Regions from separate parts of the Limnohabitans sp. JirII-29 genome, predicted to be linked through region 1. Evidence: predicted binding sites of a transcription regulator. Region 1 holds the regulator's gene; the other holds the start of a gene.
What was found. Region 1 encodes sigma-54, which starts transcription at its own class of promoters, with help from an activator protein. Its sites were predicted from a motif close to TGGCANGNAANCTGCTTT; they were not measured.
Positions count from the first base shown of each region.

Region 2: a site for sigma-54 is predicted at 1,775-1,792, ahead of B9Z39_RS14490 (outer envelope protein). Genes of this name have one in related genera too.

Region 1 covers NZ_NESB01000004.1:11,594-15,780, forward strand. The annotation lists gene B9Z39_RS07550 (class I SAM-dependent RNA methyltransferase) at 1-1,255, opposite strand, end outside; gene B9Z39_RS07555 (RNA polymerase factor sigma-54) at 1,315-2,877, opposite strand; gene lptB (LPS export ABC transporter ATP-binding protein) at 2,900-3,682, opposite strand; gene lptA (lipopolysaccharide transport periplasmic protein LptA) at 3,679-4,187, opposite strand, start outside.
Region 2 covers NZ_NESB01000010.1:65,072-69,258, reverse strand. The annotation lists gene B9Z39_RS14500 (ABC transporter permease) at 1-534, shown strand, start outside; gene B9Z39_RS14495 (BMP family ABC transporter substrate-binding protein) at 572-1,714, shown strand; gene B9Z39_RS14490 (outer envelope protein) at 1,833-2,708, shown strand; gene upp (uracil phosphoribosyltransferase) at 2,764-3,402, opposite strand; gene B9Z39_RS14480 (ABC transporter ATP-binding protein) at 3,624-4,187, shown strand, end outside.

The DNA of each region.
Region 1 (4,187 bases):
CTTTGAAGCGCATGCGCCCAGGCAATTTGAGGTCGGGGGTCAACATCCAGGCGGTCCAACCGGGGTAGTTCTTTTTCCAATGGCTGGCAAGCTGGCTGAAAAAATCGCCCCCGTCTTCGGTTTGTGTGATCTCACGCGCGCCAAAGCGGGGGGTGTCTAGGCGCGCACCGTCGGGCGCTTCGTCGTCCATCACATCTTCATAGGGCGACACGTACTCGGTGGGCGGCGCATAACGGGCACGACGTGCGGCACCCGCAATACCCGCCGCCTCAATGCGTTCGCCGTACGGTGGGTTGACCAACATCACGCCGGGCAGGTCCGACGGCGGCATGCGTTGCAGCGCATCACCGCCGCGCAACTCCACCGCATGGGCCACACCGGCACGCTCGGCATTGCGCTGTGCAAAGTCGACCATGCGAAACGCCACATCGCTGCCAAACACGGGCGCACGCGGTGCGCACTGCTGGCCTCGCGCGTTTTCCAACAGGCCTTGCCAGACGTGTGGCTGAAACGGTACCAGCTTTTCAAAACCAAAGCGACGCATCGAGCCCGGCGCAATGTTGCACGCAATTTGCGCCGCCTCGATGGCGATGGTGCCGCTGCCGCAGCACGGGTCATACAAAGGCACGCCCTGCGCGCACCAGCCGTCGGGGTTGGCGGGTGTGCCATCGCCCTGGCTCCAGCCACTGGCCGCCAACATGGCTGCGGCCAAGGTTTCTTTCAAAGGTGCGTCGCCTTTGTCGGCGCGCCAGCCGCGTTTGAACAAGGGCTCGCCCGAGGTGTCGATGTAGAGGGTGAGCTCGTCGGTGGTCAGGTGGGCGTAGATGCGTGAATCGGGCCAACGGGTGTCCACATCGGGGCGGACACCGCTTTTGTTGCGGAAGCGGTCGGCCACCGCGTCTTTGATTTTGAGCGCGGCAAAGTTCAGGCTCTTGAGGGGGCTGTGCTGCGCGGTGATTTCGATCTTGAAGCTCTGTTTGGGCGTGAACCACAGCTCCCACGCCACGCTGGAGGCCGCGTTGTACAAGTCTTGTTCCGAGCGGTATTGGGTGTACGACAGCTCCACCAACACACGCTGGGCCAAACGGCTGTGCAGGTTGAGCAGCATGGCGTCACGCCACGAGCCGCGCACCATCACGCCGGCGCGAAAAGCACGCAAGTCGTCTGACCCGATGCCGGTGATGCGTTGCACCTCGGTGGCCAGATAAGTTTCAACGCCTGCGGCGCACGGTAAAAAGAGATGGAGTTGATTCATGGTGATCCGTTCAAAGCCAATCCGCCAGCACAAGCCTGACCGGTCAGCCGAGCTAGTGTTTACAGCGCTTTGCGCAACGTGGTCGGCGCAATCCGCAGCGCCTCGCGGTACTTGGCCACGGTGCGACGTGCGCACTCAATGCCTTGCTCTTTGAGCATCTCAGACAGCTGGTTGTCTGACAAGGGTTTTTTGGGGTTTTCGCTGGCCACGAATTGTTTGATGAGCGCGCGCACCGCCGTGCTGGACGCGTTGTTGCCGCTGTCTGTTTCGAGTCCTGAGCCAAAGAAGTACTTCAGCTCAAAGGTGCCAAACGGCGTGCTCATGTACTTGTTGGTGGTGACGCGGCTGATGGTGGACTCGTGCAGCCCCAGCTCTTCGGCAATCTCACGCAGCACCATCGGGCGCATGGCGAGTTCGCCGTGGATGAAAAAGTTTTTCTGTCGCTCGGCAATGGCGTTGCTCACCCGCAAGATGGTGTCAAAGCGCTGTTGGATGTTTTTGATGAACCAGCGCGCCTCTTGCAGGCGTTGCTGCAAGCCCTGGTGCGCCTCGCCCTTGCCGCCCTTCAAGGCGTTGGCATAAATGTCGTGCACCCGCAGACGTGGCATCACATCGGGGTTGAGCATGACGCGAAACTTGGGCGTGACCGATTTGCCAATGCGCGTGACCAGCACATCGGGCACCACCACATGGCGTTCCACGTCGGCAAAACGTCGGCCTGGTTTGGGTTCGAGTCGGGCAATCAGCGGAATAGCGGCCTTGATGTGCGCCTCGCTGTCGCCCAGCGCCAGCATCAAACGCTTGATGTCGCGCTTGGCGAGCAACTCCAGCGGCTGCTGGCACATGCGCAGAGCCACATCGCACACCATTTGCGCTTCTTCGCCCTTGGGTTTCAAAGCCTTGATTTGCAAGCACAGGCATTCGGCCAAATCGCGGGCGCCCACGCCCACAGGCTCCAGGCTTTGCAGCAAATGCAAGGCCACTTGAAAGCGGTGTTCCAACTCTTCCAACTGCTCTTCGTCGTCGCCTGCCAGGCCCTCGGCCAGGCTGCGCAGCGAGTCTTCCAGGTAGCCATCGTCGTTGAGGTTTTCAATCAGGTAACGCAGGGCCGAGCGGTCGGTCTCGCTCAGGCGCAAGGACAAGGCCTGGCGATGCAAATGCGCGGTCAACGATTCTTGGCTGCGGGCCAACTCGGTGGCATCTGCCGCATCGTCGCCGCCGGTGTTGTTGTGCGCGGGGGCGTCGCCGCCCCACTCGGAGTCATCGGCGGAGAACTCCACGCTGCCGTCCCCCTCCCAGCTCTCAGCCACGCCGTCCACGCTGGGTTCTGTGTCGCTGGCGGTGTTGTCGACCGAAATTTCAGACACGGTGTTGTCCATCGCGGCCATCTCGCGCGCTGGCTCTGCATCGTCCGCATGTGCGGGCGTGTCGGCCTGGGCCACGCCAAATTCTTCGCGTGGTGCCTCTTCAAATTCTTTGTCGAGAAACGGGTTCTCGTCGAGCATCTGCTCAATCTCTTGGCTCAACTCCAGCGTGGACAGCTGCAACAGACGGATCGACTGCTGCAGCTGCGGCGTCAGGGCCAGATGCTGGGAGACGCGTAGGGAGAGGCCTTGCTTCATAGGGTAGGTGCGAGGGCCATGGCTACATGCGGAAGTGTTCGCCAAGATAGACGCGACGCACATCGGCGTTCTCGACAATCTCGGTGGGCGTGCCTTGGGCCAGCACACGGCCTTCGCTGATGATGCAGGCGTGGTCGCAAATGCCCAGCGTCTCGCGCACGTTGTGGTCGGTGATCAACACCCCCATGCCACGTGCTTTCAAAAAACCAATGATGCGTTGAATTTCAATCACGGCAATCGGATCGATGCCGGCAAATGGCTCATCGAGCAAGATAAAACGCGGCTGAGTGGCCAAGGCACGGGCAATTTCGACCCGGCGACGCTCGCCACCCGACAAGGCCACGGAGGGCGACATGCGCAAATGCTCGACTCGCAACTCTTGCAGCAAGGCGGTCAGGCGACGGTCGATCTCACCCTCGGTCAGCGGGGCACCGTGGTCATCGCGTTGCAACTCCAGCACCGCGCGCACGTTGTCTTGCACATTGAGCTTGCGAAAAATCGAGGCCTCTTGCGGCAAATAGCTCAAGCCCAAACGCGAACGACTGTGAATCGGCAAATGGGTGATGGGCTGGCCGTCGATGGTGATGCTGCCCGCATCGGCCCGCACCAGGCCCACGATCATGTAAAACGAGGTCGTTTTGCCCGCGCCATTGGGGCCCAACAAGCCCACCACTTCGCCTTTTTTCACGGAGATGGACACATCGTGCACCACCTTGCGGCTGCCGTAGGCTTTTTGCAAATGCAAGGCCTCCAGGCAACTCACCGAAGTATCCGTAAAAGGCGTGGTGGAAAGTGTCTCGGTCACTTGTTGTCCGTCGTTGTGCTGCGCGGCGCCAAGGTGGCACGGACCCGACCTCCGGTGGACTTACCCGTCTCACCGGCCTTTTGGCCGTCGATGGTGAACACGTCCGTGAGGTTGTTGTAGACGATGCGCTTGCCCGTCATTTGGTCGGCCAGCACAGCGCCACGGTAGCGGCGCACTTCGGCTTGGTCGCTCATGATGACTTGGTCGGCGCGTCCGTCGTAGTCAATGCGCAGGCCTTCGCCTTCCATGTACTCATCCAGGCCTTCACGCTTTTGACGGAAAAAAGCGCGCTTGTTGGGCTCGGGCAAGATCAGACCAAATTGGTAACCATCCGCATCCTGACGAATCTCAATGCGCTCACCGCGCATGACCATGGTGCCCTTGGTCAAGACCGCACGGCCTTTGAAGACGCTGATTTGCTTGAGCTCGTCGTGCACCAGGCTGTCAGCCTCGATGTTGAGCGGTTTGTCTTTGTCGGCTTTTTCCGCGTGCGCTGCCGCCGGCA
Region 2 (4,187 bases), on a different contig from region 1:
CCATGGGTGGGGCCTGCCATGTTTCGTCACCACCCGCTGGTTTATGGCGCAATTGCTTTGACTCTGGTGCTGATTTATTTCTTGTACCGCACCCGCGCTGGCTTGGTGTTGCGTGCGGTGGGCGAGTCGCCCGAGTCGGCACATGCCTTGGGGTACCCGGTGCGTCGCATCCGACTCATGGCCGTGGTGGCCGGGGGGGCGTTGTGTGGTTTGGCGGGTGCCTACATCTCCATCATTTACACCCCGCTGTGGGTCGAGGGCATGATTGCGGGCAAGGGCTGGATTGCCCTGGCCTTGACCACCTTTGCCACATGGCGCCCGGCACGTGTGTTGCTTGGTGCTTACTTGTTTGGTGGCGTCACCATGTTGCAGTTTCATTTGCAGGCCACGGGGGTTGATATCCCGAGCCAGTTCTTGAGCATGCTGCCTTACCTCGCCACCATTGCTGTGCTGGCTTTGATTTCACGCAACCCTACCTGGTTGCGCGTCAACATGCCCGCCTCGATTGGCAAGCCATTTTTTCCTGGCTCATAATTTATTTCCCACCTCACTCTCACAAGAAGGAACTTGCATGACAGATTTGTACACACGTCGTTGGATTCACGCTGCGGCCTTGACCGCCGTGGCTGCCGCTGCCTTGGTCGGCTGCGGTAAAAAAGAAGAGGCCAAGCCCGCCGAAGCCCCCAAGGCTGAAGCCAAGGCCGAGCCACTCAAAATTGCCTTTGCCTACGTGGGCCCTGTGGGCGACGGTGGCTGGACCTTTGCGCACGACAACGCCCGCAAAGCCCTCGAAAAAGAATTTGGCGACAAGATCCAAACCTCGTTTGTCGAGAACGTGCCTGAGTCGGCTGATGCCGAGCGCGTGCTGCGCGACATGGTGGGCCAGGGCAACAAGTTGGTGTTTGGCACCACCTTTGGCTACATGGAGCCGATGCTCAAAGTGGCGGCTGACAACGCGGGCGTGAAGTTTGAACACGCCACCGGCTACAAGCAGGCCCCCAACATGAACACCTACGACAGCCGTACCTACGAAGGTGCGTACTTGGCCGGTGTGATTGCGGGCAAGATGACCAAGAGCAACACCCTGGGTGTGGTGGCTTCGATCCCAATTCCTGAAGTGATCCGCAACATCAACAGCTTCACCTTGGGCGCTCAGTCGAGCAACCCCAAAATCAAAACCAAAGTGGTGTGGGTCAATGAGTGGTTCAACCCACCGAAAGAAACTGAAGCTGCCACCAGCCTGATCAACGGTGGCGCTGACGTGTTGTTCCAAAACACCGACTCGCCCGCCGTGCTCAAAACCGCACAAGACAAAGGCAAGCGCGCCTTTGGTTGGGACTCGGACATGACCGCTTACGGCCCCAAAGCGCACCTGGCATCGAGCGTGATCAACTGGACGCCTTACTACGTGGCCGCCACCCGTGCTGCGCTGGAAGGCAAGTGGGCCGGTGGCGCACACACTTGGTGGGGCGTGAAAGAAGGCGCGATTGACATCGTGTCCATCGCCGAAGACGTGCCTGCTGAAACCAAAGCCAAAGTGGACGACGTGAAGAAGGGTTTGAAAGACGGCAGCTTTGCCATCTGGAAAGGCCCCTTGGCTGACAACACCGGCAAAGAAGTCTTGAAGAAAGACGAAGTGGCCGATGACAAGTTCATGAGTGGCATCAACTTCTTCGTCAAAGGCGTGGAAGGCAAGGTGCCTGGCGCCAAGTAAAACTGTCTATACAGTTTTCAGTTTGACAAAAGCCGCCTTCGGGCGGCTTTTGTCATTTTTTGGCCCGCGTTTTGCTAGCAATCTGAGCTAGTCTTTTTTAACCTTGAAGGAATTTGACATGAAATACAAACTCTCGCTGATTGCTTTCGCTGCGCTGACATCAGTGGCTGCTCAAGCTGCGGATTGGAGCGACACGGCTTTGACGTACCGCCATGGCAGCAAGTTTGCTGAGCCTTACGGCAACACAGATATCTCCAAAAACATCGTGGGCTTGACACACGTCAGCGGCTACAAATACGGCACCAACTTCTTCAACGTGGACATGTTGATGTCCAACAGCAAAGACCCTGCAACTGCCACATCTTCTGAAGGCGCGCGCGAGGTGTATGTGGTGTACCGCAACACCGTGGACCTTGAAAAGGCCACCGGCAAGTCGTTCAAAACCAGCGGCGTGCGTGGCTTGGGCGTGACGGCTGGCTTTGACTTCAACACCAAAACTGATGCCGGCTACAACTCCAAAAAGGAAATGTTTGTGGTGGGCCCGACTTTGATGTTGGACGTTCCCGGTTTCTTGAACGTGAGCTTGCTTGCCTTGTTTGAAAGCAACTCTCCTTTCAACGGTTACAGCAGCACATCGACGCCGCGTTATAACTACGACACCCATCCCATGATTAGTTTGTCTTGGGGTATTCCTTTCAGCGTGGCGTCTGTGCCCTTGTCTTTTGAAGGGTTTGCCAACCTGATTACCGCCAAAGGGAAAAATGAGTTTGGTGGTGACACCGCTGCAGAAACCAATATCGACATGCAAGTCATGTACGACATGAGTTCCGCCGTCAACGCCAGCAAGAACACCTTCAAAGTGGGCTTGGAATACCAATACTGGAAAAACAAGTTTGGCAATCCAACGACTGCCACAACCAACTCATCTACCGGACAAGCAGGCCCCGGCGCTTTCGCCAAGACCCCCATGATCCGCGCTGAATACCACTTCTAATCAAGCGCCATTCATGCACAAGGCCGCCCTCGGGTGGCCTTGTTTCGTTGGCGTTTCAACGCGTTCCAAATATGCGGTCGCCCGCATCGCCCAAGCCGGGCAAGATGTAGCCGTGGTCGTTGAGTGCGCGGTCAATCGATGCGGTGTAGATGTGCACGTCCGGGTGGCACTTGCGCACTTCGGCCAGGCCTTCAGGGCAGGTGAGCAGACACACAAACTTGACCGACCTCGGGTTCAAGGCTTTCACCCGCGTGATGGCTGCCACGGCTGAATGCCCGGTGGCCAACATGGGGTCGACCAGCACCACGTCGCGCTCTTGCATGTCGGGCGGCATTTTGAAGTAGTACTCCACCGCCTCTAGCGTGTGTGGGTCGCGGTACAAGCCAATGTGTCCCACGCGTGCGCCGGGCACCACGGTGAGCATGCCGTCCAAGATGCCGCTGCCTGCGCGCAAGATGCTTACCAGCACCAACTTTTTGCCATCAATCACGGGCGACTGCATGGTCTCCAGTGGGGTTTCGATCTCGATGTGCTGCACCGGCATGTCGCGCGTCACCTCATAGGCCATGAGCATGGACAGCTCATGCAGCAATTGGCGGAAGGAGTGTGTGCTGGCGTCTTTGCAGCGCATCAAGGTCAGCTTGTGTTGAACCAAGGGGTGGTCAATCAGATGGATGTGTGTGTCGGTCAACATGGTGTCCTGTGGGAATGGGTGACACAAAGCCAGCAACTTTTGAGCCAAAGTCACGGCGGCTGGTGCCTGCCCAATTGTCGACCCACGCACTGAATCGATCCGCCTGTTTGCACCACGACGTGGCAAGAGCAAGGCTGCCCAGCACCAAGAGCGTGCTTGTGTGTATGCGATTTGTGAGAAATACGTATACAAAGTTGGCATACGTTTTGCGATGTGTTTGCATGGACCTACGCCAAGCCCCATCCAACGCAGCCGCCGTGGAGTTGGTGTCGCTCACAAAAAACTATGGCGATGGCAAGCCCGCTGTGGATGCCATCAACCTGCGCATTGCCAGTGGCAGCTATTGCTGTTTGTTGGGGCCGTCGGGTTGCGGCAAAAGCACCACCTTGCGCATGATCGCGGGTCACGAGTCGGTCACCAGCGGCGATGTGTTGCTGGAAAACCGCAACATCACCGACCTGCCCGCTGCTGCACGTGGCACTGCCATGATGTTTCAAAGCTTTGCCCTGTTTCCGCACATGTCGGCCTTGGACAACGTGGCCTTCAGCTTGAAGATGAAAGGGGTGGACACCGCCACCCGACACCAAGCTGCCGGGCAACTGTTAGAGCGCGTGTCCATGTCGCATTTGGCGCAGCGCAAGCCGGGCGAGTTGTCGGGCGGGCAGCAGCAGCGCGTGGCCTTGGCGCGTGCACTGATCACCGAACCCAAGGTGTTGTTACTGGATGAGCCTCTGTCGGCCCTGGACCCCTTTTTGCGCATTCAAATGCGTGCCGAGTTGAGGCGT